2 regions of the Streptomyces sp. NPDC026522 genome follow, and region 2 is predicted to be linked to the other one. Evidence: riboswitches for the same ligand, from Rfam matches in the RefSeq annotation. Region 2 holds a riboswitch; the other holds the start of a gene.
What was found. A riboswitch is a leader RNA that binds a small molecule or an ion and turns the genes downstream of it on or off. The one in region 2 is predicted to bind glycine.

Region 1 (3,400 bases), on a different contig from region 2:
CGAGACGCCGTCCTCGGCGCTCGACAGCCACTCGTGCTCCTTGCTGAAACGCAGCTGCTGGGGGTTGCTCATGACCTGATTCTCCTGGATGCGGGGGAGTGGATACGAACGGTGGTCTCGGGTACTGGGACAGCGCGGTACGGCCGCCGTACGGGGCTCCGTGCGGCGGTGACGCGGTACGCGGCCGGAGCGGGACTACTTCTGCCGCTTGTAGAACGGCAGCGCCACGACCTCGTACGGCTCATGCGTACCGCGAATGTCCACGCCGACGCCGGAGGTGCCGGGCGCGGCGTACGCCGCGTCCACGTACGCCATCGCGATCGGCTTGCCCAGCGTCGGCGACGGGGCACCGGAGGTGACCTCGCCGATCACCTTGCCGTCGGCGACGACCGGGAAACCGGCGCGCGGGACCCGGCGGCCCTCGGCGATCAGGCCGACCAGCTTGCGCGGCGGATTGGTGGCGGCGCGCTCGGCGGCGGCCTCCAGGGCGGCGCGGCCGACGAAGTCGCCCTCCTTCTCGAACTTCACGACCCGGCCCAGACCCGCGTCGAACGGGGTCAGGGAGGTGGTCAGCTCGTGCCCGTACAGGGGCATGCCCGCCTCCAGGCGCAGCGTGTCCCGGCAGGAGAGCCCGGCCGGGACCAGGCCGGCGCCCTCGCCGGCCTTCGTCAGCGCCTGCCACAGCTCCACGGCGTGCTCGGGGGCGACGAACAGCTCGAAGCCGTCCTCGCCGGTGTAGCCCGTACGCGCGATCAGCGCGGGGACGCCGGCGACCGTGCCGGGCAGGCCGGCGTAGTACTTGAGCCCGTCCAGGTCGGCGTCGGTGAGGGAGGCCAGGATGCCGGGGGATTCCGGACCCTGGACGGCGATCAGCGCGTACGCGTCACGGTCGTCGCGGACCTGGGTGTCGAAGCCGGCGGCGCGCTCGGTCAGGGCATCCAGGACGACCTGCGCGTTGGAGGCGTTCGCGACGACCATGAACTCGCTCTCGCCGAGGCGGTAGACGATCAGGTCGTCGATGATCCCGCCGTCCTCCTGGCAGATGTGCGTGTAGCGGGCGCGGCCGACGCCGACGGTGGAGATGTTGCCGACCAGCGCGTGGTCCAGGGCCTTGACGGCCTCGGGGCCGGTCAGGGTGATCTCGCCCATGTGGGACAGGTCGAAGAGACCGGCCTTCGTGCGCACGGCGTTGTGCTCGTCGCGCTCACTGGCGTAGCGCAGCGGCATGTCCCAGCCCGCGAAGTCGGTCATGGTCGCACCGAGCGAGCGGTGCAGCGCGTCGAGCGCGGTCAGGCGGGGGGCAGTGCTCATGGGTGTGGCTCCCGGGTCCCAGGGCATGACATGACGAGGACGGTCCTCCCCATCTGTCATCGGAACCTGAGAGGTTCGCCGAGAGTTCCCGCACCGGGCGGGCGCGTCATCGGCTTGCACCTTGGGTGGAGCTGTCGAGCAGCCCGCTTTTCAGATCTGCCTCATCCACGCGGTACGGGGCCTGAGAGATTCAAGGGAGGAACTTGCTCCTTCGGCGCCCGGGCACGGCCTTGCGGCCTGCCGGGACTCTCCCGCGCGGATTCAAGCGGCCGGTATGCAGTTGGTGTCCAGATGGCGCACATCATTGCACGAGGCGGGCGGGTGTGGGCGGGGCGGGCCCGAAAGTCCGTGCGGAACCGAGCGGGGCTCCAGCGGGCGGGGCGGAACCGGGTGGACCGGATTACCGTCTCTTTACATTCAGTGGGCACGGTCCCGGGGCCCCGGGCCCGGGCCCAGGGTCCGGTTCGGGGGAGGCGATCACTGTGCGGAGGTTCGGAATGCCGGCGTTCACGGGGACCCTTGAGGGCGTTCCGGCGCAGCGGCGGGCGGCCGCGCCGGTGGAGCCGGGGCGGGTGCGGGACCTGCGGGGGGCGGGGGCCCGGGGGCCGAGGTGGCTCGGCTTCGGCGAGGGGGACATCGTGGTGGTGTCCGGTCTGCCCGGGGGCGGCAAGAGCACGCTGATCAAGCGGGCGGCGGGGGTCGGGGCGATCGACTCGCAGGACACGCGGGAGCGGTGGGAGCGGCGGTTGCCGGGGGCGCTGCCGTACGCCGCGTACCGGCCGGTGGTGCGGGCGGCGCACTACTGGGGGCTGTGGCGGGTGGTGCGGTCGGGGGCGTCGGTGGTGGTGCACGACTGCGGGAGCCAGGCGTGGGTGCGGTGGCTCCTGGCGGGGGCGGCGCGGCGGCGCGGCCGGGCGCTGCACCTGGTGCTGCTGGACACCACCGCGGAGGAGGCGCTGGCCGGGCAGGCGGAGCGGGGGCGGCGGGTGTCGGCGTACGCGTTCACCCGCCACCGGGCGGCGGTTGCCCGCCTGCTCCGCGCGGCGGAAGCGGGCCGGCCGCCGGCGGGGTGCGCGTCGGTCACCCTCCTCGACCGCCCCGCCGCTGCCGCGGTCACCCACATCCACTTCCCCTGACGGGGGCGCCGGCGTTTGCGGCGCGGGTCAAACCCAGCCTCGCCGGCGTTTGCGGCGCGGGTCCGGCACAACCCGGCCTCGCCGGCGTTTGCGGCGCGGGTCCGGCACATCCAGCCTCGCCGGCGTTTGAGGCGCGGGGTCTGGGGCGGAGCCCCAGGAAACCCGGCTCCGCCGGGCACCGGGCTCCCCCCCGGACCCTCTCCCAGACTCCGTCCGGGGGGACCCCCACTCAAACGCCGGCGAGGCCGGATGTGCCGGGCCGGACCGAACCCGCCCGGGGCGACCCCGGGTGTGGGGGGACGGAGGGACGGAATAGGGTCGGCACAGGAGCGCGGAGCGAGTGGTGGAGGCGGCAGATGCACGGCGGCGGGTGGCCCGACAACGAGCTGGAGCACGTGCTCGGCGCAGCCCTGGGGCAGGCCGACGCCGGCGCCCGGATCCTGGAGGTGCTCGGCCGCAGCCACGTCTGGGTGCCGCTGCCCGCCGGCGGCAGCCCCGCGCACACCGCCCTCAACCTCCCGACCATGCTCATCGGCGGCGACGCCTACGTCCCCGTCTACAGCTCCGAGGCCCAGTTCCGCGTCTGCGCCGGCCCCGCCATGGACTTCGCCGTCGCCCCCGCCGTCGAGTTCGCCCGCGGCCTGCCCCCGCAGCTCGGCATCGCGCTCAACCCCGAGGGCGCGGTCGGCGTACCGCTCCCCCCGCCCGCCGTCGCGGAACTCTGCCGCACCGGCCGCACCCCCCTCGACGGCCCCGCCACCGGCGGCCGGGTCCGCCTCTTCGAGCCCGACTGGCAGGACGACCCGGTCGACTTCCTCGCCGCCGCCGCCGAGGAGTTCCGCGCCATCGGCGTGGTCGCCGCCGCGCACCGCTGCCTCGCCAGCGTCGAGGGCGGGGCACCCCAGCTGTACATCGGTGTCCGGCTGCTGGGATGGGATCCCGAGGCGCGGAAC
Region 2 (3,400 bases):
GGTCTCGGTGGAGGACACCTTCGACGTCGACCTGCACGACCGGGTGCGGATCCGGTACGAGGTGCAGCGGCTCGCCGACCGCTGTGTGGGGCGGCTGCGCGGTTCGGGGCACTCCGGGCGCACCATCGTGCTGAAGGTCCGGCGCTACGACTTCTCGACGCTGACCCGCTCGGAGACGCTGCGGGGTCCCACCGATGACCCGGGAGTGGTCCGGGAGGCCGCTGCGCGGCTGCTGGAGGCCGTGGACACCACCGGCGGGGTCCGGCTGCTGGGCGTCGGCGTGACGGGGCTGGCGGACTACACCCAGGAGGACCTGTTCGCGCAGGCCGACGCGCTGGCCGCGCAGGAGGCGGACGAGGCCGCGCAGGAGGGCGCGGCGGACGCCGCGGTGGGGGAGGCGGCGGCCGCTGGGCCGGACGGGGCGCGGGAGCCGGGCGGAGCGGTCGGCCCGGCGGTGGCGCTCGTACCGGCCGCGGGGGGCGGGCCGGAGCCGGAGCCGACCGCCGAGCGCCGCTGGCCGGCCGGCAGTGACGTCCGGCACGCGGTGTACGGCCCGGGCTGGGTCCAGGGCAGCGGGGTCGGCCGGGTGACCGTGCGCTTCGAGCGGCCCGGCTCGGCGCCCGGCCGGGTACGGACCTTCCGGCTGGACGACCCCGAGCTGGAGCCGTCCGACCCGCTGCCGCTGGTAGGGGAGGAGGAGTCGCCCCCGGCGGACAGCCCTTAGCCTTCGCCGGCCAGGCTGCCGAAGTCCCGGGGCTGCGTCGGGGGCGGGGGCCGGTGGAAGTCCGTCGGGAGGGTCACGTCCAGCCCGTAGTGGTGGTAGAGCTGGAGCTCCTGTTCCGGCGAGAGGTGGCGCCCGACGCCGAAGTCCGGGGCCTCCTTGATCAGCGAGCGTTCGAAGGGCACCCGCAGGGTGTCGTCGACCACCTCACTGGGCTCCAGGGGGACGAAGGCGTCCCGGCTGAACAAGCCGGTCCGCACGGCGGCCCATTCGGGAACGCCGGTGGCGTCGTCGAGGTAGACCTCGTCCACGGTGCCGATCTTGGCGCCATTGCGGTCGAACGCCTTGCGGCCGATGAGACTGCGGGGATCGATGTCGGTCTGCACGGTCCGGTCCCTCCAACTGGTCGCAACTCCTCCGTAATGACTACAGAAGGGCATATCCGCACAGGGGGCCACTCGAGGGAGCTTCCAGATCCTCGCTGGTACGCTGGGCGGTGGCTGTTGACCCTGTGCGGGAGAGTCCTCCGAGTGAGCACGACGGAGGCGCCGAAGGAGCAAATCCTCCCCGGAATCTCTCAGGCATACGTACCGCACGTGACGAGGCCACTCTGGAAAGCAGGGGCGGGTACCGGGTGCGCAGTGCCGGTTCCCCTCCTCACCGACGGTGAAAGCCGGATCCGCGGGCCGTCCCGCGACTCCGGCGAAGCTCTCAGGTTGAGATGACAGAGGGGGAGGCCGTCCGGGTGCCCGCGCCGTGGTGCCCCTCGCAGGTCGTACGACCAGGAGGCCTCCGTACATGACCGCCAACCGCATTCCGCTCTCTCAGCTGGAGCGAGGCATCCCCTTCGAGCAGCGCCACATCGGCCCGGATGCCGAGGCGCAGGCCAAGATGCTCGCCCAGGTGGGCTACGGCTCCCTGGACGAACTCACCGCCGCCGCCGTACCGGATGTGATCAAGACCGCGGCCGCGCTGAACCTGCCCGAGGCGCGGACCGAGGCCGAGGTGCTGGCCGAGCTGCGCTCGCTCGCCGACCGCAACCAGGTCCTGTCCTCCATGATCGGCCTCGGTTACTACGGCACCTTCACGCCGCCGGTGATCCTGCGCAACGTCATGGAGAACCCGGCCTGGTACACGGCCTACACGCCGTACCAGCCCGAGATCTCGCAGGGCCGGCTGGAGGCGCTGCTGAACTTCCAGACCGTCGTCGCCGACCTGACCGGCCTGCCGACCTCCGGCGCCTCCCTGCTCGACGAGGGCACCGCGGCGGCCGAGGCCATGTCGCTGGCCCGGCGCGTCGGCAAGGTCAAGGGCGGTGTCTTCCTGATCGACGCCGACGCGCTCCCCCAGACCATCGCCGTGATCGAGACCCGTGCGGAGCCGATCGGGGTCGAGGTCGTCGTCGCGGACCTGTCCGAGGGCATCCCGGCCGACATCGCCGAGCGCGGTGTCTTCGGTGTGCTGCTCCAGTACCCCGGCGCCTCCGGCGCGGTGCGCGAGATCAAGCCGGTCATCGACCAGGCGCACGAGCTCGGTGCCGTCGTCACGGTCTCCGCCGACCTGCTCGCGCTGACCCTGCTGACCTCCCCGGGCGAGCTGGGCGCCGACATCGCCGTCGGCACCACGCAGCGCTTCGGTGTCCCGATGGGCTTCGGCGGACCGCACGCCGGCTACATGGCCGTCCAGGCCAAGCACGCCCGCTCGCTGCCCGGCCGCCTGGTCGGCGTCTCCGTCGACGCGGACGGCAACAAGGCGTACCGCCTCGCGCTCCAGACCCGCGAGCAGCACATCCGCCGGGAGAAGGCCACCAGCAACATCTGTACCGCACAGGTGCTGCTCGCCGTCATGGCCGGCATGTACGCCGTCTACCACGGCCCGGACGGCCTGCGCACGATCGCCCGCCGGACCCACCGCTACGCCGCCCTGCTCGCCGCGGGCCTGACGGCCGGCGGGGTCGAGATCGTGCACGGCGCGTACTTCGACACCGTCACCGCCCGGGTCCCGGGCCGGGCCGCGGAGGTCGTGGCCGCCGCCCGCGAGGGCGGGGTGAACCTCTACCAGGCCGGCGCCGACCTCGTCTCCGTCGCCTGTGACGAGACGACGCTGCGCGCCGACATCGAGGCCGTGTGGGCCGCCTTCGGCGTCACCGCGGACATCGAGGCCCTGGACGCCACCGCCGCGGACGCGCTGCCCGAGGGCCTGCTGCGCTCGGACGCGTACCTGACGCACCCGGTGTTCCACCAGCACCGCAGCGAGACCGCCATGCTGCGCTACCTGCGCAAGCTCGCGGACAAGGACTACGCGCTGGACCGCGGCATGATCCCGCTGGGCTCGTGCACCATGAAGCTCAACGCGACCACCGAGATGGAGCCGGTCACCTGGCCCGAGTTCGGCCAGCTGCACCCGTTCGCCCCGGTGGAGCAGGCCGAGGGCTACCTCACGCTCATCACCGAGCTGGAGGAACGTCTCTGCGAGGTCACCGGCTACGACAAGGTCTCGATCCAGCCGAACGCCGGATCCCAGGGTGAGCTGGCCGGCCTGCTGGCCGTCCGCGCCTACCACCGCGCGAACGGCGACGAGCAGCGCACCGTCTGCCTCATCCCGTCCTCCGCGCACGGCACGAACGCCGCCAGCGCCGTGATGGCCGGCATGAAGGTCGTCGTCGTCAAGACCGCCGAC

Region 1: linked by a shared signal. The riboswitch ahead of gcvT (glycine cleavage system aminomethyltransferase GcvT) and the one ahead of gcvP (aminomethyl-transferring glycine dehydrogenase) in region 2 are both predicted to bind glycine.

What each region holds. Positions count from the first base shown of each region.
Region 1 is NZ_JBVHQF010000002.1:788,919-792,318, forward strand. Features, by position in the region: gene gcvH (glycine cleavage system protein GcvH) at 1-72, opposite strand, end outside; gene gcvT (glycine cleavage system aminomethyltransferase GcvT) at 196-1,311, opposite strand; glycine riboswitch at 1,472-1,575, opposite strand; gene ACZ4M3_RS08205 (AAA family ATPase) at 1,809-2,447, shown strand; gene ACZ4M3_RS08210 (enhanced serine sensitivity protein SseB) at 2,804-3,400, shown strand, end outside.
Region 2 is NZ_JBVHQF010000007.1:434,235-437,634, reverse strand. Features, by position in the region: gene ACZ4M3_RS21040 (DNA polymerase IV) at 1-724, shown strand, start outside; gene ACZ4M3_RS21035 (PRC-barrel domain-containing protein) at 721-1,107, opposite strand; glycine riboswitch at 1,226-1,324, shown strand; gene gcvP (aminomethyl-transferring glycine dehydrogenase) at 1,520-3,400, shown strand, end outside.